4 regions of the Blastococcus sp. OS1-29 genome follow, and region 3 is predicted to be linked to each of the others. Evidence: riboswitches for the same ligand, from Rfam matches in the RefSeq annotation. Region 3 holds a riboswitch; each other region holds the start of a gene.

Region 1 (5,330 bases), on a different contig from region 3:
CAGTCATGTCGTCGGGACCTTCACCTGAACCGGGGCCCATCGCGCACCTCCACGAACATCGGGGGAGCCAGAACGCAAATCTATACACGGGGCCGGACAGTTCGCCGTGGGCTCGCTGGGACCGGGACCGAGCCGTCACACCCGACCCAGGAGCTTTCAGTGCTTCTGCGCCCGCCGCTGCCGGATCGGCGCGACGGCGCCCTCGGCGAGGCGCCGGGCGGTCACGAGGAAGGCCGTGTGGGCGACCATCCGGTGCTCCGGGCGTACCGCGAGACCGACGGCGTGCCACGGCCGCAGCAGCGACTCCCAGGCGTGCGGCTCGGTCCAGACGCCCTGTGCGCGCAGCGCCTCCACGTACGTGGACAGCTGCGTCACCGTGGCCACGTACCCGATCAGGACGCCGCCCGGTCGCAGCGCCGCCGCCACGGTCGGCAGCACCGCCCAGGGCTCCAGCATGTCCAGGACGACGCGGTCGACGACCTCCTCGGCGGGGTGCTCGGCCAGATCGCCCAGCCGCAGCGACCAGTTCTCCGGGACCTCCCCGAAGAAGGCACCGACGTTGCCGCGGGCGACGTCCGCGAAGTCCTCGCGCCGCTCGTAGCTGGTGACCGCTCCCCCGCTGCCGACCGCGCGCAGCAGCGAGCACGTCAGCGCGCCGGAGCCCGCGCCGGCCTCCAGCACCCGCATTCCGGGCCCGATGTCGCCGAAGCCCACGATCTGGGCGGCGTCCTTGGGGTAGATCACCTGGGCACCGCGGGGCATGGACAGGACGAAGTCCTGCAGCAGCGGCCGGAACGCCAGGTAGCCGGTGTTCGCCGTCGAGAAGACGACGGAGCCCTCGGGGGCACCGATCAGGTCGTCGTGCTTGATCGCGCCGCGGTGGGTGTGGAACTCCTTGCCGGGCTCGAGGACCACGGTGTGCAGCCGCCCCTTCGGGTCGGTCAGCTGCACCCGGTCGCCGATGACGAAAGCGCCGGGCACGGTTTCCTGCTCGATGTCCACAGGTGGCCAGCGTACGGACGGGGCTGATGTGACCCTTGTCCCCAGTGCGGCGCGGACGCTCGGAACTGTCGGAGGGGCCACCTAGCCTCGGAACCATGACGGCGATGGTGGAGACCGACCCGACCCCGACCGAGGGTGCCCAGGCCGTGGACGCGCCCCGCCGTCCCTCGCTGTCGCCGAGCCGCGCGGCGGATTTCAAGACCTGCCCGCTGCTCTACCGGTTCCGCACGATCGACCGGCTGCCGGAGCGCAAGAGCCTGGCCGCGGTCCGGGGGACGTTGGTGCACTCGGTCCTCGAGCGGCTCTACGACCTCCCGGCCGCACAGCGCACCGTCGAGGCGGCACAGGAGCTGATCGAGCCCGCGTGGGCCGACCTGCGCGAGGAGCCGGGCGTGGCCGAGCTGTTCGCCGTCTCCCAGGACGAGGGCGCGGAGACGGCGCCCTCGGCGCCGGAGTCGGTGGAGGCCTGGCTGCTGTCGGCGGGAAAGCTGGTCGAGAAGTACTTCACGCTGGAGGACCCGACCCGCATCGAGCCGCACGGCCGCGAGGAACTGGTCGAGGTGACGCTGCCGGACGGGCTGCTGCTGCGCGGGTTCGTCGACCGGTTGGACGTCGCCCGCAACGGCGCACTCCGGGTCGTCGACTACAAGACCGGTGCGGTGCCGCGCGAGGCGTTCGAGGGCAAAGCGCTGTTCCAGATGAAGTTCTACGCACTCGTCCTGTGGCGCACCCGCGGCGTCATCGCCGCACAGCTCAAGCTGCTCTACCTCAAGGACGGCGACGCGCTGACCTACGCGCCCGACGAGGACGAGCTGATCCGCTTCGAGCGCACCCTCACCGCGATCTGGGCGGCCATCGAGCGGGCGGTCGCGACCGGCGATTTCCGGCCGAACAAGTCGCGCCTGTGCGACTGGTGCGACCACCAGGCGCTCTGCCCGGCCTTCGGGGGCACTCCCCCGCCGTTCCCGACCGAGGCGGCCGCGGCCGCCGGCTGGCAGACCCTGCCGATCGTCGCCGTCAGCTGACCCGGGGTCGGGGCCGCCAGACCGCCCCGACCCCGTACACGGTCAGCGGTAGTTCACGTGCACGTGGTCCATGTGGTTGGCCGTCGGGCTGCCCCGGTCCTCCATGCCGACCCAGCTGCCGTTCGGGGAGGACAGCATGCGCTGCTTGTAGATGAGGTACTCCACGCCGAGCTCGTCCCAGTGCGCGATGTGGTAGGCGATGATCGCCTCACCGAGGGACGAGTTCCCGAGCACCATGTAGTCCAGGGCGAGCCCTGACGGGTGTCCGTGCGGGTCGGCCGCGCTGGCCCGCGTGCCGCCGAGGGTGATGCCGCCGGCTCCGGGCACGTTGGACACGACGGCGTTCGCCGCGACCTGCGTCTGCGGCTTCACCGGGCCCGAGCTGTTGCTGATCTTCGCGACGGCGGTCGCGGCGGTCCCAGCGGCAGCCGGGGCCGGAGTGTCGTTGGCAGCCTTCGCGGCCTGCGCAGCTGCCGCGGCGGCAGCGGCCTGCGCCGCGGCCGCCGCCTCGGCCTGGGCCTGGGCGGCAACGGCAGCCTGCTCGGCCTGGGCCTGCGCGGTGACCGCGGCGGCCTGCTCGGCGTCGCGCTGCGAGCGACTCGAGGTCACCTCGCCGAGGCGTTCCGCGTCGGCACTGACCGGGGCCGAGGCGCCGGCGACACCCAGGGCGTCCGCGACGGCAACGGACGACTGCTCGTCCGCGCTGGCCGGCACGGCGCCGGTGCCGGTGCCGGTGACCAGGTTCAGCGTGGCCAACGCGCAGACGGCGGCGATGCCCAGGCCGTAGGCGACGCGGGAGCTCGGAGCGGATCTGCGGTAGTGCCGGCCGCCCCTGTTCGGGGTGGTGGCGACCTCGTCGTGGGGCTGTGCGGTGTGCAAGTTCAGGGGCGCCACAGGGGGCGGCTCTCCGTTCTTCCTCACCCGCCTACCGAGTTAGCTGACGGGTTCGGGCCGGAAGATGCCCTACCTGCGACGTGCAGGATTCACCCCAGAGGAACCATGGGTCCCCGGTCCGGCCGGCCCCGCGAGGGCCGTTCGCCGGTTCGGCGGTGTCCAGCCGACGCCCCTCGGTCGAGGAGCCGGTCTCGGCGAACAGGTCACGAACGTACTACGAATCGCACCACCAGCACTGTGACATCGGCCTGTCGGCGCCGCTCCGACTGCCGGATGGTGTACCGCCGCCCGTGACGCTGTGTCAGCTTCCGGCTCCGCCGCTGGTGACAGCTGCAGCCGGCGCGGGCCGACCGCCGAACGGCGCGTGAGGCGTGTCCGACGTCATAGCTCAGGCGGCGGAGTCCGCGAGGTCCGCCTCGGCCAGCACCGCTGCGAGCTCGGCCGGCCCGACGCCGACCAGCCCGTCGCGCAGGTGCAGTCCCGGGGCGGGCGACACGACCTGCAGGGTGGGCACGCCGAGGACGGCGGTTCCCGCCGCCAGTCCGGCCGCGATGCCGGCCTGGGAGTCCTCGACGACGACGCACTCCCCGGGCAGCACACCCAGGGCATCCATGGCCATCCGGTAGGGCGCCGGATCGGGCTTGCGGGCCGGCACCTCGTCCCCGCAGATCGTCAGGTCGAACGGGTCCGAGCCCAGGTCGCCGCGGATCGAGGCGAGCACGATGTCGGCGATGCGGCGCGGCGTCGTCGTCACCAGGGCGGTCGCGAGGCCGGCGTCGCGCACCGACTGCAGGAGCTCGGCGGCTCCGGGACGCCAGCTGATCTCCTCGGCGAGCAGCACCGCGGTGGTGTCCTCGACCCATCGGGCGTCGGCGACGAGCTCGGCCTCGCTGCGGCTGACGCCGAGGTCGCCGTAGAGGATCTCCATCGACGTCCGCATGCTGGAGCCGACCGTCGCCTGACGCGCCTGCGCGGACAGGCGGCCGCCGAGCCGCGCGGCGAGGGCGAAGAGAGCCTCGCCCCAGTGCTCTTCGGTCTCGACGAGGGTCCCGTCCATGTCGAAGAGGACGGCGCGCAGTGATTCAGTCATCCGTTCCCAGTGTCCCTGGGAACAGGCCTCCCGGCCTCCGGCAGGGGGCCGGAAGCCGGGAGATGTTCCCCACGTGGACGGCTACTCGTCCTCGGTGCGGTAGCCCAGGTTGGGCGAGAGCCACCGCTCCGCCTCGTCGACGGTCCACCCCTTGCGCCGCGCGTAGTCCTCGACCTGATCACGACCCAGCCGACCCAGCACGAAGTACCGCGACTCGGGATGCGAGAAGTACAGGCCGCTCACCGACGCGCCCGGCCACATGGCCATGCTGTCGGTCAGCTGGATACCGGTGTTGTTCTCGACGTCGAGGAGCTCCCAGATCGTCTGCTTCTCGGTGTGCTCCGGGCAGGCGGGGTAGCCCGGGGCCGGCCGGATGCCCTTGTACTTCTCGGCGATCAGCGCCTCGTTGTCCAGGCGCTCGTCGGGCACGTAGGCCCAGAACTCCTTGCGCACCCGCTCGTGCAGCCGCTCGGCGAATGCCTCGGCCAGCCGGTCGGCCAGCGACTCCAGCAGGATCGCGTTGTAGTCGTCGTTGGCCTTCTTGAACTCCACGATCTTCTCCACCGAGCCGAGCCCGGCGGTGACGGCGAACGCGCCGACGTAGTCGTGCAGGCCGGACGCCTTGGGCGCGACGAAGTCGGCCAGCGACTTGCGCGCCGAGCCGTCGCGTCCCTCCGTCTGCTGGCGGAGCTGGTGGAGTGTCGTGAGGACCGTGCTGCGCGACTCGTCGGTGTAGACCTCGATGTCGTCGCCGGGCACCTGGTTGGCCGGGAACAGCCCGAAGACCCCGCTCGCGCGCAGCCACTTCTGAGCGATGGCCTGGTCGAGCAGCAGCTGGGCGTCCTCGTAGAGCCGGCGGGCCGCCTCACCGCTGACCGGGTTGTTGAGGATGTCCGGGAACCTGCCCCGCATCTCCCACGCGTTGAAGAACGGCTGCCAGTCGATGTACGTGCGCAGCTCCTCCAGCGAGTAGTCGTGGAACGCGCGCACGAACTGGGTGGCCACGTGGTGCAGGTGGTCGCAGCCGGGCCCGGCGCACACGTCCATCGCCTGCTGCAGCAGCATCCGCGGACGCGGCGGGTGGTAGGAGCTCCAGTCGATGGGCGTCCCGGCCGCGCGGGCGGTGGCGATCGGGAGGATCGTGCGCGTGTCCTGGCGGGCGGCGTGCCGCTCGCGCAGCGTGTCGTAGTCGGCGTCGGTCTCGGCCAGCAGCTTCGGTCGCTGCTCGTCCGACAGCAGGGCGGCCACCACCGGCACCGAGCGCGACGCGTCCTTCACCCAGATCACCGGGCCGTGGTACTTGCGGTCGACCTTGACCG
Region 2 (5,330 bases), on a different contig from region 3:
CGGCCTTGCGCGAGACGCGCATGAGCTCGCGGGCACCGGAGGAGTCGAGGAACGTCGTCGGCGTCAGATCGATGAGGACGGCGACGTGGCCGGCCTCGAGAAGGGCGTCGACGGCCTGCGCGAACTGCGGCGCCGTCGCGATGTCGAGGTCACCCCGTACGGTGATCCCCGGACGCCCGGCAACCGTCGTCCGTTCCACTTCGAACAGCACGAATCGGCTCCCTCGTCACGTCGTTCGGCGTACTGAGGGTAGGTCACCCGGTTCACAGGAAGGGAAGCTGCCGTGAACGTGCACTTCAGCGTGCGGCTCCCGACCGACGCGCAGAGCGTGCCGCTGGTGCGGGGCCTGCTCCGGCAGGCGCTCCAGTACCTCGCCGTCCCCGAGACCGGCATCCAGGAGATCGTGCTCGCCCTCACCGAGGCGTGTGCGAACGTCGTGCAGCACGCCGGCGAGCACGAGGAGTACCAGGTCGACATCGCCATCGACGACGAGAACTGCCGGATCAGCGTGGTGGACGACGGCGACGGCTTCGACCCCGCGGCGACGGCGATGGAGCAGGAGCGCTCCCCGCTCGAGCCCGGCCGTGGCCTGGTGCTCATGCGCGCGCTGGTCGACCGGCTCGACTTCGTCCAGGACGAGGACGGCCGGCACCGGGTGACCCTCGAGAAGCGCCTCCACGCCTCGCCGAAGCTGCGGCTGCTGCCGACCTGACGGTCAGCGCCGCGAGCCGGCCGTGACGATCTCGGACAGCGCCGCGCCCCACTGACGGGCGCGGTCCTCCTCGCCGTCGGCGAGCGGTCCCCGCGCGTCGACGACGAAGAAGTGCTCGGCCGGCGCGGCGAGGGTCGCGCCGAGCGTGCGCAGCAGCTTCTCCTCGGTCCTGGAGGCGTGGTCGAGCTTGGTGACGATCGACGGATGGTCCATGCGGGTGTCGAAGGCGGCGGCGGAGATCCCCGCGGGCACCGCCGCTGCGTCGAGCCACTCGTGCAGACCGGTCGTCGGGTCCGCGACCACTCCGGCGCCGTACTGCTCGACCGCACCCTTGCGTGTGGACGGCCGGGGCATGCCCATCGCGTGGTTGGGCCCGCCGACGACGAGCAGCCGGACGTCGGGGCCGATCTGGCGGGGGGCGTCCTGCGCGGCGATCACCTCGACCTGGAGGTGGCCGGACAGGCCGTCGGCGATGGCACGGGCGATCTTCTCGGCGTCCCCGAACAGGGACTCGTAGACGACGACGGCGGTGGCCATGACCGCTCCCCTCGGGATCGACTCCACCGACGCTATTGCGCTCCGGTCGGGCGGGCGAGGGGTCGAAGGGCCCGCGCCGCAGAGGCGTGAGACGGCCCGCGCCCGACCGCGCCCGCCGGCGGCGTCCCTCACGCGGCGTGGCCGCCGCGCCGCTGCTCGAGAAGTCACGCAGCGCGACCGTGGGAGCCGGAAAACGGTCCTTCCGCGGGCCGCACCTCGTCGAGGCCGCAGGTCGAGGCACGGCCGGGGTGACCACCCATCGTGACCGGCTATCGGGGGTCACAGGTAGCTCCTCACCTGCACGGGCTCGAGGGCGCACCTACCGTCGTCGCGTCCGGTCGGCCCCTTCAGTCACGCACCGTGTGACCCCGGCCGGACGCCGCCGAACCGGGCGCTGTGCATCAGTGCGTGCCCGGGCCGGGGACCCATCGCAGTAGTGGGGTGAAGCGCGCGCCGGAGACCCTCCGGCCGCGCCGGGCGCACGTTCCCCGCCCGAACCCGTCAGCTAACTCGGTAGGCGGCTGCGGAGAACAGGAGATCCCCGTCCGTGCCCAGTACCCGCACGCCCTCGTCCGGTCCGGTCCGTCGCGCGGCCTTCGTCGTGCTCACCGCGGCCGGCGTTACCCTCGCTCCCCTGCCGGCCTTCGCCAGCACCGGCGTCACCACCGCAGCCGTCGCGGCGGCCCCCGTCGCCGCACCCACGCAGGCCGCGCAGGTCGCGGTGGACACCGCCCTCGCCCAGCTGGGAGACGCCTACGTCTGGGGCGGCGCCGGTCCGGACAGCTTCGACTGCTCGGGCCTGGTGCAGTACGCCTACGCCGCGGCGGGCGTCGACCTGCCGCACTCGTCGAGCATGCAGTCGACGATCGGGACGCCGGTGGCGTACACCGACCTTCAGCCGGGTGACCTGGTCTTCTTCTACAGCCCGGTCAGCCACGTCGCCATGTACATCGGCAACGGCCAGATCGTCCAGGCCTCGACCTACGGACAGCCGGTGGCGGTCACCGACCTCGCCTACATGCCGGGGTTCAACTCGGCTCGCCGGCTGACCTGAGAACTCCCCGGGGTGCCCGCCTGCACGGGTGGGTATCCCGGGGTTCAGCCCGGTTCGATGACACGGATGGGCAGGCCGGCGACCCACGCGGCGACGTCCTCGACAGCCTCGCCGTAGAAGACCTCGTAGGTGTTGCGCGTGACGTAGCCGAGGTGCGGGGTGAGCACGGTGCGGGGCAGGTTCCGGATCGGCGAGTCCGCCGGCAGCGGCTCCTGGTCGTAGACGTCGAGGCCGGCGCCGGCGATCCGGTCCTCCCGCAGGGCGTCGACGAGCGCCTGGGTCTGCACGATCGGGCCGCGGCTGGTGTTGACGAACACCGCGGTGTGCTTCATGAGCGCGAAGTCCTCGGCGCCGATGAGGCCGCGGGTGCGCCTGGACCACAGCAGGTGCACGGTGACGACGTCCGACGTCGCGAAGAGCTCGTCCCGGTCGACCCGCCGGACGGCGTGCTCGGCGGCCCGCTCGTCGGTGAGGTTCTGGCTCCAGGCGACGACGTCCATGCCGAAGGCCTGCCCGATCCGCGCGACCTGCGTGCCGAGGCGGCCTAGGCCGATCACGCCGAGCCGGGCGCCGGCGAGGTCGCCGCCGATGGTCTGCTGCCAGCCGCCGGCGCGGACCCCGGCGTCCTCCTGCGGGATGTGCCTCGTGACCGCCAGGATCAGCGCCCAGGTGAGCTCGGCCGTGGCGGTCGGCTGGGACCCGGTGCCGCAGACGGTGATGCCGTGCTCGGCGGCCGCGGCCGTGTCGATGGACTTGTTGCGCATGCCGGTGGTGACCAGCAGCTTCAGGTTCGGCAGCCGCTCGAGCATGGTGCGCGGGAAGGCGGTGCGCTCACGCATCGCGACGACGACGTCGAACGGCTCCAGGCGCTCGGCGAGCGTCTCCTCGTCGGGCAGGGTGTCGGAGAACGTGGTGACGTCGACCGGCGCGGCGACCGTCGACCAGTCGCAGAAGTCGGCAGCGACGGACTGGTAGTCGTCGAGGACGGCGATGCGGGTCATGCGGTGGGTCTACCAGGTCGGGACGCGCGACGGCCCCCGCCCGCGGATGCGGACGGGGGCCGGGACGTGCGCTGGGCTCAGCGGGTGCCGGGACGCCGGGTCTGGTTGGCGCGCTTTGCCTGGAAGTCCGCGATGGCCCGCTTGATCTTGGCCTGGTTCTGCGGCTTGCGGGCCTCCTGGATCACCTTGGCGGCGATACCGGACGCCATGAGCTTCTTGATCATTCCCATGATCGCCTCCTTCGTGTCGGTTACGGGTCAGATGCCCGAACGAACGGCAGACCAATCACGTCCCCGCGAACGCGGCCCTGTGCAGGACGTCTCCGCGCCGTAGGGTCCGGATGCGGCGGAACAGGCGTTCGTCGGCGACTTCGGCTTCGACCCGATGCACGGCGGCCCACCGGTGACCTCGGTCGATCACCGTCCCGCGGCGTCGGTCGCCAGCACCAGGTCGTGGTGCATGCGCTCCTGCTTCGTGCGCAGGTACCGCACGTTGTGCGGCGTCTCCACGACCGGCAGGGCCACCCGGCCGACGATGTCGAGACCGTAGCCGTCCAGGCCGCCGTACTTGGCGGGGTTGTTGGTGATCAGGCGCAACCGCCGGATCCCCAGGTCGCCGAGGATCTGGGCCCCGACGCCGTAGCTGCGGGAATCCACCGGCAGCCCCTGCGCGGTGTTGGCGTCGACGGTGTCCAGGCCCGCCTCCTGCAGCGCGTAGGCCCGGATCTTGTGGCCGAGGCCGATCCCCCGCCCCTCGTGGCCGCGCAGGTAGACCACGGCCCCGCAGCCCTCGGCCGCGATCTCGGCGAGCGCCTGCTCGAGCTGCGCCCCGCAGTCGCAGCGCAGCGAGCCGAGGATGTCGCCGGTGAGGCACTCGCTGTGCACCCGCACGAGGACGCCGCGCCCGCTGTGGCCGGCGGCCGCGACGTCGCCCATGACCAGCGCGAGGTGCTCGACGCCGTCCAGCACGTTGCGGTAGGCCACCGCGCGGAACTCCCCGAACGACGTGGGCATCTCCGAGGCGGCCACCTGCTCGACGAGCCGTTCGGTCGCCCGCCGGTGGCGCACGAGGTCGGCCACGTCGAGGACGAGCAGGCCGTGGGCCGCGGCGAACGCGCGCAGGTCCGCGCCCGAGCGCATGCCGCCGTCCTCGGCGGTGATCTCGCCGATGACGCCGACGCCCGAGAGGCCGGCCATGCGCAGCAGGTCGACCGCCGCCTCGGTGTGGCCGGCGCGCACGAGCACCCCGCCGTCGCGGGCACGCAGCGGGAAGACGTGACCGGGCCGGCGCAGGTCCGCCGGCCGGGTGGCCGGATCGGCCAGCGCGCGGAAGGTCACGGCACGATCGGTCGCCGAGACGCCGGTTCCGGTGCCGATGGCGTCGACGGTGACGGTGAACGCCGTGCTGTGGGCGTCGGTGTTGTGGGTGACCATCTGCGGGAGTCGCAGCTCGTCGGCCCGCTCCGCCGGCATGGGCGCGCAGACGATGCCGGTCGTGTGCCGCACGAGGAACGCCATCTGCTCGGGCGTGACCTTCTCGGCGGCGACGACGAGGTCGCCCTCGTTCTCCCGGTCGGCGTCGTCGATGACGACCACCATGCCTCCGTCGGCCAGCGCGGCGACTGCCCGCTGCACGGTCGCGGTGGACAGCTCACGCCGGTGGTCCATGGTGCCTCCTGGGTCAGCGATTCCCTGTATCGATCGCTACAGAGGAAAGGGAAGCACGGTGTGACCCCGATGACAAGAGCCGGCGGTCGGATCGTTCCCCGGCAGGCCCCGTCGTGCCGTCGTGCGGCATGCCCCGCTTGGCCCGGCCCCGGGCCGGCGGCACCCTCGGGGTGTGTCGACAGCAGAGACCGCGACCGTCCAGGCCGAGATGACCCCCGGCCACTTCCGCGAGGTGCTGGGCCACTACCCCACCGGCGTCACGGTCGTCACCGGAATGGTCGACGGCCGGCCGGTCGGCATGGTCGTGGGCACCTTCAGCAGCGTCTCCCTCGACCCGCCCCTCGTGGCGTTCATGCCGC
Region 3 (5,330 bases):
ACGTGCTGCCGGGCGACCTCGTCTTCCTCGGCAACGCCGAGGCCGGGCTCGGGCACGTGGGGATCGCGCTGGACCCCAAGACGATGCTCGCCGCCGACGGCCGGGCCGGAGCGGTGGTGGTGCGCACCCTGCCCGCGGACCAGGTCCTGGGCATCGGCCGGCCGAGCCTCCCGCAGCGGGCACCGGTGACCGCGCCGGGTCCCACCGGTGGCGCCCTGCGGATGGAGTGCGGCAACACCGTCTATCCGCCCAGCTACGACGGCGCCCGGCAGTGGGGTGGCTATCCGAACGGGCTCATCCCGCCGAGCGCCATGTGCCCCTTGGGCGTGGGCGGACACCAGCTGCGGTGCGACGCCGCGGCGGCCTACCGGGCCATGTCGGCGGCCTTCGCGGCGGCGTTCGGTTCCCCGATCTGCATCACCGACTCCTACCGCACCTACGCCAGCCAGGTGCGCCTGTACGGCGAGAAACCGACGCTGGCCGCGGTGCCCGGCACCAGCAACCACGGCTGGGGGCTGGCGGTGGACCTGTGCGGCGGGATCGACCACTACGGGACGGCGCAGTACGGCTGGATGAAGGCGAATGCCGGCCGGTACGGCTATCTCCACCCCGACTGGGCCGAGCCCGGCCACGGCCGCGAAGAGCCGTGGCACTGGGAGTACGCGGGCACCTGAGCCCGGCTGCGACCGGAATTGTCGGTGGCTGCTCCTACCGTGCGGACAACTCACGGAGGAGCGAATCCATGCTGATCGACTGCAACACCTGCACCGCGCGGGGCGCCGGATGCGCCGACTGCGTCGTCACCGTCCTGCTCGGTGCCCCACCGGGCTGGCAGGGCGTCGACCCGGTGGTGGTCCCGATGTCGGGCCGGGCCCGGGACGCACGGCCGGAGGCCACCGCGGAGGACGTCGTCGTCCCGCCCGCCGGCGTGGTGGTGGAGTTCGACGAGGTGGAGCGCCGCGCGGTCCGGGCGCTCGCGGAGGTCGGTCTCGTGCCTCCGCTGCGACACCGCGGAGGGGGCGGCGAGGACTCCCGAAACGGTCGCCGGACGGGCTGAACGAGCGCGGACGGACCGGTCCGGTTCAGGTCACATTCCGGTAACGACATGCCGCTGACCAGCAACGATGAGACCAAATGCGACTCTCGTCACGCCAGTCGCAGGGACTTCCGTTTGTCACGGCAGCATCACGGTCGTAGGGTCGTCGCCGTTCGGCTGAGTGGTCGTCGCCCGTTGAAGGGTGGCCTCGGTCGGGCACCGCCGAATTGCCCGAGGGCGCCGCAGTGGCGTCCGACGGCGAACCGGGGACCCACCGCAGTCCTGGGGTGAGTTCTCCTGTAGGGCCGGCTCGCCGGTGAGCAGGGGATAGGGCCAGTCTTCCCAGCCCGAACCCGTCAGCTAACTCGGTAGGCGGTTGCAGAGGAAGAAACGGAGTGCCGCCGCACGTGGCGACCCCTCACGCTCAACTGAAGCACGCCCCCACACTGTTCACCGCTCCCCGACTCGGTCGGATCCGGTCCGGCCTGCTCGTCGGCGCCGCCGTCGCTATGGCGGTCACCACTCTGCCGAGCAGCGCTGCCGCAGCGCCCAGCGATGCGACCAGCTCCGCCCAGGTCGCCCAGCTCGTCGCCGATGCCAGCCGTCAGCTGGAGGTCGTCACCGAGCAGGTCAACGAGGCCAAGGTCCAGCTCGACCAGCAGCAGGCCGCCGTCGCTGCCGCCGACCAGGCCGCCGCCGCGGCTCAGTCGCAGCTCGACGCACTCGGGCCGCAGATCCGGCAGCTGGCGCGCTCGGCCTACACCGGTGGCACCCTCACGCGTCTGGACGTGCTGCTCACGAGCAGCTCGGCCGACGAGTTCGTCCACCAGCTCGGCACCCTCGACGCCATCGCGGGCCACACGAACGAGCAGGTCGCGCAGATCGCCACGGCTGCCGCCCAGGCCAAGACGGCCCAGGCCGGCGCGGACGAGGCGCAGACGAAGGCGCAGAAGTCCTACGACGACGTCTCCGCGCAGCAGAAGGACCTGCAGGCGAAGATCGCCGACTACCAGCGTCAGTACGACTCACTGACGGCGCCGCAGCAGCAGCAGGTGCTTGCGTCGCACGGCGACACGCAGGCGGCGCCGAGCGGGGTGGTCGCACCAAGCGGCGCCGCGCAGAAGGCCGTCGACACCGCGCTCGCACAGGTCGGTGACCCCTACGTCTGGGGCGCCGGCGGTCCGGACGCGTTCGACTGCTCCGGGCTGACGCAGTACGCGTACTCCGCGGCCGGCATCAGCCTGCCGCACTCGAGCAGCAGCCAGGCCGGAATGGGCACGCCCGTCTCCCGCGACCAGCTGCAGCCCGGTGACCTGGTGTTCTTCTACAGCCCGGTCAGCCACGTGGGCATGTACATCGGCAACGGCCAGATGGTCCACGCCTCGACCTCCGGCCAGCCGGTCAAGGTCGCGAGCCTGGACTCGATGGGCAGCTACAACAGCGCTCGCCGCATCGGCTGAGCGAGCCGAACGTCCCGGGAGGGCGGGGGACCCGCCCGGGGCACCGGCCCTCCCGGCGTTCCGCCCTAGGATCGGGTCGATGAGCTGGAGCCGGCCGACGGGCGCCCCCCGGGCCGCGCTGGTCACGGCGCTCGTCCTCGCCGTCGCGCTGGCCGTCGTCATCGTCGCCCGGACGCCCTGGACGGTCCTGCCCGAGCCGCCCGGTGGCCACGCGCCGCTCGACCCCACCGCCGCGCTGTCGGCCGCGCAACTGCACCGGGCGGACGCCTTCGCCGCCCTGGTCCGGCCCGCCTCCCTGGCGTCCCTGGCGCTCGGGCTCGTCGTCGCCGGGATCCTCGGGCTCACCGCCCTCGGCGGCCGCCTGGTCCGGGCCGTGGCACGGCCGCTCGGGGGCGGCTGGGCCTGGCAGGTCCTGCTGGGCGTGGCGGCCCTGATACTGGTCGGCCGGCTCGCCACCCTGCCGCTCGCGGCCTACGGGGAGATGGTGCGGCACCGCTACGGGCTCTCCACCCGCGGCTGGTGGCTGTGGCTGCGCGACGTGGCGGTGAGCACGGCGATCGACGCCGGCCTGACCGCCGTCGGGCTGCTTGCGCTCGTCTGGCTCGCCCGCCGGGTGCCACGCACCTGGTGGGCCTGGGCCGCGCTGGGGGCCGCGGCACTCGTGGTCGTGGGCTCCTTTCTGTGGCCGCTGGTCATCGAGCCCGCCTTCAACCGGTTCCAGCCAATGCCCGCCGGTCCGCTGCGCAGCGAGCTGCTCGCGCTGGCGGAGAAGAGCGGCGCTCCCGTGCAGGACGTGCTCGTGTCCGACGCCAGCCGGCGGACGACGGCGCTGAACGCCTACGTCTCGGGGTTCGGCTCCACCCGGCGCATCGTCGTGTACGACACGGTCCTCGAGCAGCTGCCCGACGCGCAGATCGAGTCGATCGTGGCGCACGAGCTCGGCCACGTGGCCGCCGACGACGTGCTGACCGGCACTCTCACCGGGGCGCTCGGCGCCGCGGCCGGCGTGGCCGCCCTGGGCTGGCTGGTCTCGGTCGCCCCGCTGCGTCGCCGCACCGGGGCGGAGAACCCGGGGGACCCCCGGATCGTCCCGCTGGTGCTGTTCCTCATGGCGGTCGGCGCGCTGGTCTCGACTCCGATCCAGAACGCGGTCTCCCGGCAGATCGAGGCCCGCGCGGACGTGCACGCGCTCGACCTGACCCGGGACCCCGACACCTTCATCGCGATGCAACGGGAGCTGGCCGTGGCCAATCTGTCCCAGCCGGACCCGCCCGCGGTCCTGCAGTGGTTCTTCGGATCCCATCCGACGACGGCGCAGCGGGTCGGCCTGGCCCGCGACTGGCAGCGGCTGGAGCGGCCGTGACCCGCACCCTGGTGGTCACCAACGACTTCCCGCCGCGGCAGGGGGGCATCCAGACCTTCGTCGCGGCCCTGCTCGCCCGCCGGCCGCCCGAGTCGCTGGTCGTACTCGCCTCCCGGTCGCCGGGCTGGGAGGAGTACGACGCCCAGCTGCCCTATCCCGTCGTCCGGCGCCCCACCTCGATGCTCCTGCCGACGCGGTCGACGGCCCGGGCGGCCGTCGAGCTGGCCCGCCGGCACGGCTGCGACAGTGCCTTCTTCGGCGCCGCGGCACCGCTCGGCCTGATCGCACCGGCGCTGCGGTCGGCCGGCGTCGGGCACCTGGTGGGCGCCACGCACGGGCACGAGACCGGCTGGGTGGCGCTGCCCGGGTCGCGCCAGCTGCTGCAGCGCATCGCCGGCGACCTCGACGTCCTCACCTACATCAGCGAGTACACCCGTGCCCGCCTCGAGCCCGCCCTGGGCCGCCGGACGAGGCTCGCCCAGCTCTCGCCGGGCGTCGACGTCGACCGCTTCACCCCGGACATCGACGGCGCGGCCGTGCGCGAGCAGTACGGCCTCGGCGACGCGCCGGTCGTGGTGTGCGTGTCGCGGCTGGTGGCGAGGAAGGGCCAGGACGTCCTGGTCGCCGGGTGGCCGCAGGTGCTCGACCGTCATCCCGATGCACGGCTGCTCCTCGTCGGGGGCGGTCCGGCGGAGGCGTCGCTGCGCCGCGCCGTGGCACGGCTGGGCCTGGCGGACTCCGTCGTCCTCACCGGGCCGGTCGCGCCCGACCGGCTGCCCGCGCACTACGCGGCCGGTGACGTGTTCGCCATGCCCTGCCGCACCCGCCGGGCCGGGCTGGATGTCGAGGGCCTCGGAATGGTCTTCCTCGAAGCCGCCGCCTGCGGCCGGCCGGTCGTGGCCGGCACGTCCGGTGGCGCGCCGGAGGCGGTGCGGGACGCCATCACCGGGCACGTCGTGGATCCCCGGTCACCCGCGGGGGTCGCCGGTGCGATCAGCGGCCTGCTGGACGACCCGGCCCGCGCTGCCGCGATGGGCGCCGCGGGCCGGGCCTGGGTCGAGCAGCGCTGGTCGTGGTCGACGATCGCGACGACGTTCGACGACCTGCTCCAGCGCGGTCCTCAGCGGGCGTAGAGCTTCTCCACCTCGTCGTCGAACTCCTTCATGACCACCGAGCGCTTGAGCTTCAGACTCGGGGTCAGCATCCCGTTCTCCTCGGTGAAGTCGGTGCCGAGGATGGCGAACTTCTTGATCGACTCGGCCTGCGAGACGGCCTTGTTGGCGTCCTTGACGGCCGCCTCGATCTCCTCGCGCAGCTCCGGGTCGTCCTTGACCTGCTCGGCCGTCTGGTCCTTGGGCTTGCCCTTGGACTCCAGCCACTGCGGCAGGACCTCCTCGTCGAGGGTGATCAGCGCCGCGATGAACGGGCGCTGGTCGCCGACGACGATGCACTGGCTGATCAGGCGGTGGGA
Region 4 (5,330 bases), on a different contig from region 3:
GCTCGAACCACACGGTGGCCAGCGGCGGGACGGAGCAGATCAGCGCCAGGACCGTCGTCCGCGGCGACCACCGCAACACCCGGCTCGTCACCAGGGCCACGACGACGTAGGCGACGAAGATCGCGCCGTGGATCGGGCCGAAGACGTGCACGCCGACCTCGGAGGCCTTCAGGATCCACTTGACGAACATGCCGGCCAGCAGGCCGATCCAGGAGCAGGCCTCGGCGACGGCGACGATGCGGAAGGCGGTGGCGACGGTACGGGGAGTCACCCCCCGATCCTCCCCGACCCCTCAGCCCAGGTAGGCCCGCCCGCGGGGTGAGATTTCATACCCGACGGCCAGGCTGTGGGTGAGCCCCAGTTCCTTGAGCTTGCGGACGTCGATCTTGAACGGCTGGGTCTCGCGGCCCAGGGAGGCCGCCAGGTCCGGCGCCCGCACCCCGGGCCGTTCGGCGATCAGCGCCAGCACCTGACGGGTCCAGGGGGTCCCGCGGGCGGAGTCGAGGCGGTCGAGTCGCCGGTCGACGGCGAGCCGGTCCTCCTCCGACAGCGCGGCCTGCTGCCGCAGCTCCACCCGGGGGTCGGCTCCCGCGAAGGAGACCTCCATCCGGTACACGTGCGCACCGTCGCGGCGGTCGAGCAGTTTCAGCAGGGCGGCGAGCGAGCGGACGCCGGCCCGCGCGGCGTCGTCCTCGGTCAGGGTCGCCGGGTCGATCGGCTCGACCGTGTCGAAGCGGACCACGCCCACAACCGTGCGCTGGGTGCTCCCGGGCCGCACGCGCGGGCGGTCCCAGCGGCGGAAGGCGAGCGTGACGGAACCGTCCGCCATGCCCTCGGCGGTGACCCTGCTGATCAGCACCCCGTGATCCTGGCAGGGGACGGCAAGGTGGCAAGGTCGGGCACGTGCGGGGTCTGGCGCGGCGCGAGTTCTGCCTCGTGCTGCTGCGCCGGATGGCCGACCTGCGGCCCGACCTGGTCGCCGACGCGCTCCCCCAGCTGCGCGCGACCCGTGCGGAGGCTCATGCCGCTCACACCCGCTGGCAGGCGCTCCAGCACTCCCGCCGCGCCCCACGAGGGCTGGCTCTCCGGACGGCGGTTCTCGGCCCCCCCGAGGAACTCGAGGACCGGCGGTTCGGCGATCTCGATGTCCAGGTGCGCCGGTGGCCGTTGCCGCTGTGGCCGTATCTCTACTGGGAGGTGCTGAGCGGCCCCGGTGGTGCCGTGCTCAACGAGCAGCTCGCGCGGGCGCCCGGGTCGCCGGTCCCGCCTGCAACCGCGCGAGACCTGCGGGTCTGGCAGCACGTCCTGGACGACGTCATCACGGTGCCCGGAGCGAGACACCTCGGGCCGGGGGTGCCGACCCGGCAGGACGTCCTGCTGCCCGGCGACGTGCGGGCGGCCTTCGTGTGGGGTCTCTTGCTCCAGGTCAGGACGGCGGAGCCGACAGCAGGGAGCTGAGCAGCGCGGCGGCGGCCAGGACGACCGCCGGCACGGGGTGGCCGGTGGCGAACAAGGCCAGGACCGCGGCGCCGAACACGACGACCTTCACCAGCACCGTCAGCGCAGGGACCTGGACCGGCGCACGTGGAGCGGCGAACACGCCCCACAGCACGCCGGCCACGGCTGGGGCAGCCACGGCCAGGACCAGCCGCCAGGCCGTCGGGTCGACCGCCGACCAGCCCCAGACGGCGAACGCCGCCAGCGCGGCCAGTTCCGCGAGGAACGCGACCGCCAGCCACAGCCAGTTCCAGGCCTGCGTCATGGGCCCAGCCTGCCCCGCAGTGGGGTCCCGGCGTCAGGCGGCGATCCGTCGTCCGCCGGCGAAGCCGCCCATCGAGTCCACGCTGGCAACCTTGACGACGTCACCGGTCGTCGGGGCGTGCACCATCTGACCGTTGCCGATGTAGATGCCGACGTGGCTGACCGGGCTGTAGAAGAAGACCAGGTCGCCGGGCTGCAGGTTGGCGCGGCTGACGGCCTGCCCCATCGTGGACTGCAGGGCGCTGGAGTGCGGCAGGCTGACGCCGGCGGCACGGTAGGCGTACGCCGTCAGCCCCGAGCAGTCGAAGGAACCCGGCCCGCCGGCCGCCCAGACGTAGGGCTTGCCGCGCTGGGCCATCGCGGTGTCGATCGCGACCTGCGCCGCGTCACTGCTGGCCACCACCGGGCCGCTGGGGGCGGCGGCCTCGCGGTCGGCCGACCGGCTGGCCCGGCCCGGCGTCGCCTCGGCCGCGGCGCGCTTCTCGGCCGCGCTGAGCCGGTCGTAGACCGCCTGGTACTCGGCGACCTGCTTCTTCAGGTCGGCCTGCTGGGCGGCCACCTTGTCGTAGGTCGCCTTCGCGGTGGCGGCCGCGTCCTGGGCCTGGGCCTGTGCCTGCGCGGCGGCGACGTTCGCAGCGGCGGCTGACTGGAGGACCTGGGACTGGTGCCCGGCGACGAGCTGCAGCGTCGACATCCGGTCGACGAAGTCATCGGCGGAGTCGCTGGTCATGAGTGCCTGGAACGAGCTCAGCCCCTCGCCGGTCCACGCGGAGCGGGCGATGCCGCGCACCTGCTGCTGCGCGGCGCCGAGCGTGGCGGCTGCCTGCTGCAGCGTGGCCGTCGCTGCCTCGGCGGCGGCGCGCTGGGTGTCGAGCGTGGCGCGGGCCTCGTTGAACTGCTCGGTGACGACCTCGAGCTCGTGGGCGCGGGCGGCGACCATGCCGGCGGCCTCGGCCGAGGTGCCCGGCGCGGCCTGGGCGGGGGCCGCGGCGAGCAGGACGCCGACGACGCCGGCGACGGCCAGACCGGCGCGGGCGAGGCGGGCCGGCGTGCGGCCGAGGGGGGTCGCCATGACGCGGCGGCTCCGTTTCTCATCCAGAAGCCGCCTACCGGGTTAGCTGACGGGTTCAGGCGGGAGATCGCCCGGTGCGAGGGCTGGCGGTCCCCGCACTGCACCCCAGTACTGCCCTGGGTCCCCGGTCCGGTCTCCGCACGAGGTGCGAACGGCCGGCTCGACGGCGTCCTCGGGGTGCCACTCAGGCAGTGACTGATTGCCCCGACGGACACACAGACCGTAACTGTGTTACCGAGCCGTGACAATGACAGAGATGTTATTTGTCGGTTTTTTCTGGGCACAGGAGACGGTTCTGTCGGACTGCCCTGGTAAGCGCCCTGATCGCCGCTCGTGGGGTCCGGATACGGTCTTTCGATGACAGGCAGCAGGTACGACGTGGTGGTGGTCGGCGGCGGCCACAACGGCCTCGTGGCGGCGGCGTACCTGTCCCGCGCCGGCCGGTCGGTGCTGGTCCTGGAACGCGCCGCCCAGGTGGGCGGGGCCGCGGTCAGCCGGCAGGTCTTCGAGGGCGTCGACGTCCGGCTGTCGGCCTACTCCTACCTGGTCAGCCTGCTGCCCGACCGCATCGTGACCGACCTCGGGCTCGACGTGCGGCTGGCCGACCGGGCCGTGGCGTCCTACACCACGACCGTGCGTGCGGGCCGGCCGGCCGGGTTGCTGGTGGAGCGGGACGAGGGCCCGGCCACCGCGACGTCCTTCCGCGCGCTCACCGGCGACGACGCGGAGTTCGCCGGCTGGCAACGCTTCTACCGCCGCCTGGCGACGCTCGCCGAGGACCTCGCGCCCACGCTCACCGAGCCGCTGCTCGCCGCGGACGACGTGCCCGGCCGCCTGCGGGACCCACAGCTGTGGCACGACCTGCGGGAGCGCCCGCTGGCCGACGTGGTCGCCGACCACCTGACCGACGACGTCGTCCGCGGGATCGCGCTGACCGACGGCCTGATCGGGACCTTCGCCGACGTGCACGCGGCGGACGGACTCGCCGGCCGCTGCTTCCTCTACCACCTGATCGGCAACGGCACCGGCCGCTGGCGGGTACCGGTCGGCGGCATGGGCGCGGTGAGCGGGGCCATGGCAGCCGCGGCGCGCCGAGGCGGGTCGGAGCTCGTCACCCGTGCCACCGTGACGCACGTCGATCCGCGTCCGGACGGCGTCAGGGTGCACTGGACCGACGACGACGGCACCGAGCGGTCGGTCGAGGCGGCACACGTCGTCTGCGGCGCCGCGCCCGCCGTGCTGGCCGAGCTGACCGGCGCGGAGCCCGGCCCGCGGCCGTCGGGCTCGCAGCTGAAGATCAACATGGTCCTCGCCCGGCTGCCCCGGCTGCGGTCCGGCGCGGACCCGGGCACGGCCTTCGCCGGCACGTTCCACGTCGACGAGGCGGCCGGCCAGCTGGACGCCGCCCATGCCCAGGCCGCGGCCGGGCGGCTGCCCGACGTGATCCCGTTCGAGGTGTACTGCCACACCCTCGCCGACCCCTCGATCCTCGGCCCGGTCGAGCGGGCCACCGGGCAGCACACGCTGACCCTGTTCGGTCTGCACACGCCCGCCGAGCTCTACCGCGCGGACCCGGTCGGGACCCGCCGCGAAGCGGTGCGGCGGGTGGTCGCCCAGCTCGACGCGCACCTGGAGGAGCCGCTGCTGGACTGCCTGGCGCGCGACGCGCACGGCGACCCGTGCCTGCAGGCGGCCTCGCCGCTGGACGTCGAGGAGTCCCTGGCCATGCCCGGCGGCCACATCTTCCACGGTGACCTGGCGTGGCCGGTCGCCCGCACGCCGGAGGAGGTCGGGGGGTGGGGGGTCAGCACCGCACACCCGCGGATCGTCGCCGCGTCCTCCGGCGGCACGGTCCGGGGCGGCGCCGTGAGCGGGCTCGGCGGCTACGCCGCGGCACGCCACCTGCTCGACCTCGGCTGACGCGGGAGGAGTCTCAGCCCTGGCCCGGCGGCGTCCGACCGGGCTGTGGTCCCTGGCCGCGCCCCGGCCCAGGCGGCTGCGCGGGCGCCACCGGCTGGTCGGGCGTGCCGGGTGACACGGGTGGCTCGACGGGGCCCCCGACCGGAGGGTCGGCACCCTGGGTGGGCGGCGTGGTCTCGGGCGCGGGCTCGGTGTACGCCGAGCCGTTGCTGACCAGGATCGTGACGAGCTGACCGGGAACCGCCCGGCCACCGCGCGGCGGGCTGGTGCCGACGAGCTCGCCGTCCTGCTTGTCGCTGTCGACGTTCGCCGTCGCGGTCTGGAACCCCGCGGCGATCAGCACACTGCGGCACTGGCTCACCGTGGAGCAGCCGGGCACGGGCTTCGTGTTGCCGTTGACGACGGCCGGGTCGGCCGGCGGGAACACCCCGCTCCCCCGCGCCTGCAGGATCGGCGCCATCGCGTCGTGCCAGACCGTCGCACCCTTGCCACCGCCGAAGCCACCGACGTCCCGGTTCTCCTTCGGGTCGAAGACCATGACGCTCGCGGTGATCTCCGGGGTGTAGCCGACGAAGGC

What was found. Region 3 has a riboswitch for cyclic di-AMP ahead of AC2H4J_RS16355 (C40 family peptidase). Riboswitches for the same ligand answer to the same signal wherever they lie in the genome.
Region 1: it holds a riboswitch for cyclic di-AMP, as region 3 does, so the genes downstream of both, AC2H4J_RS07280 (VldE C-terminal domain-containing protein) here and AC2H4J_RS16355 (C40 family peptidase) in region 3, are expected to answer to the same signal.
Region 2: it holds a riboswitch for cyclic di-AMP, as region 3 does, so the genes downstream of both, AC2H4J_RS17865 (C40 family peptidase) here and AC2H4J_RS16355 (C40 family peptidase) in region 3, are expected to answer to the same signal.
Region 4: it holds a riboswitch for cyclic di-AMP, as region 3 does, so the genes downstream of both, AC2H4J_RS11245 (C40 family peptidase) here and AC2H4J_RS16355 (C40 family peptidase) in region 3, are expected to answer to the same signal.

The regions. Positions count from the first base shown of each region.
Region 1 covers NZ_JBXXJK010000002.1:558,764-564,093, reverse strand. The annotation lists gene arc (proteasome ATPase) at 1-7, opposite strand, end outside; gene AC2H4J_RS07290 (tRNA (adenine-N1)-methyltransferase) at 157-1,002, opposite strand; gene AC2H4J_RS07285 (RecB family exonuclease) at 1,098-2,027, shown strand; gene AC2H4J_RS07280 (VldE C-terminal domain-containing protein) at 2,070-2,921, opposite strand; cyclic di-AMP (ydaO/yuaA leader) riboswitch at 2,935-3,086, opposite strand; gene AC2H4J_RS07275 (HAD family hydrolase) at 3,310-4,011, opposite strand; gene metH (methionine synthase) at 4,093-5,330, opposite strand, start outside.
Region 2 covers NZ_JBXXJK010000007.1:10,268-15,597, reverse strand. The annotation lists gene AC2H4J_RS17880 (STAS domain-containing protein) at 1-211, opposite strand, end outside; gene AC2H4J_RS17875 (ATP-binding protein) at 284-712, shown strand; gene AC2H4J_RS17870 (hypothetical protein) at 716-1,249, opposite strand; cyclic di-AMP (ydaO/yuaA leader) riboswitch at 1,620-1,785, shown strand; gene AC2H4J_RS17865 (C40 family peptidase) at 1,797-2,303, shown strand; gene AC2H4J_RS17860 (D-2-hydroxyacid dehydrogenase family protein) at 2,348-3,304, opposite strand; gene AC2H4J_RS17855 (hypothetical protein) at 3,382-3,534, opposite strand; gene AC2H4J_RS17850 (bifunctional 3,4-dihydroxy-2-butanone-4-phosphate synthase/GTP cyclohydrolase II) at 3,721-4,971, opposite strand; gene AC2H4J_RS17845 (flavin reductase family protein) at 5,144-5,330, shown strand, end outside.
Region 3 covers NZ_JBXXJK010000006.1:107,361-112,690, forward strand. The annotation lists gene AC2H4J_RS16345 (D-alanyl-D-alanine carboxypeptidase family protein) at 1-674, shown strand, start outside; gene AC2H4J_RS16350 (hypothetical protein) at 743-1,057, shown strand; cyclic di-AMP (ydaO/yuaA leader) riboswitch at 1,265-1,426, shown strand; gene AC2H4J_RS16355 (C40 family peptidase) at 1,444-2,496, shown strand; gene AC2H4J_RS16360 (M48 family metallopeptidase) at 2,576-3,859, shown strand; gene AC2H4J_RS16365 (glycosyltransferase family 4 protein) at 3,856-4,992, shown strand; gene AC2H4J_RS16370 (AMP-dependent synthetase/ligase) at 4,980-5,330, opposite strand, start outside.
Region 4 covers NZ_JBXXJK010000004.1:51,823-57,152, reverse strand. The annotation lists gene AC2H4J_RS11265 (DUF3817 domain-containing protein) at 1-271, opposite strand, end outside; gene AC2H4J_RS11260 (hypothetical protein) at 293-859, opposite strand; gene AC2H4J_RS11255 (hypothetical protein) at 904-1,458, shown strand; gene AC2H4J_RS11250 (DUF2568 domain-containing protein) at 1,427-1,762, opposite strand; gene AC2H4J_RS11245 (C40 family peptidase) at 1,796-2,833, opposite strand; cyclic di-AMP (ydaO/yuaA leader) riboswitch at 2,850-2,984, opposite strand; gene AC2H4J_RS11240 (phytoene desaturase family protein) at 3,191-4,753, shown strand; gene AC2H4J_RS11235 (transglycosylase domain-containing protein) at 4,767-5,330, opposite strand, start outside.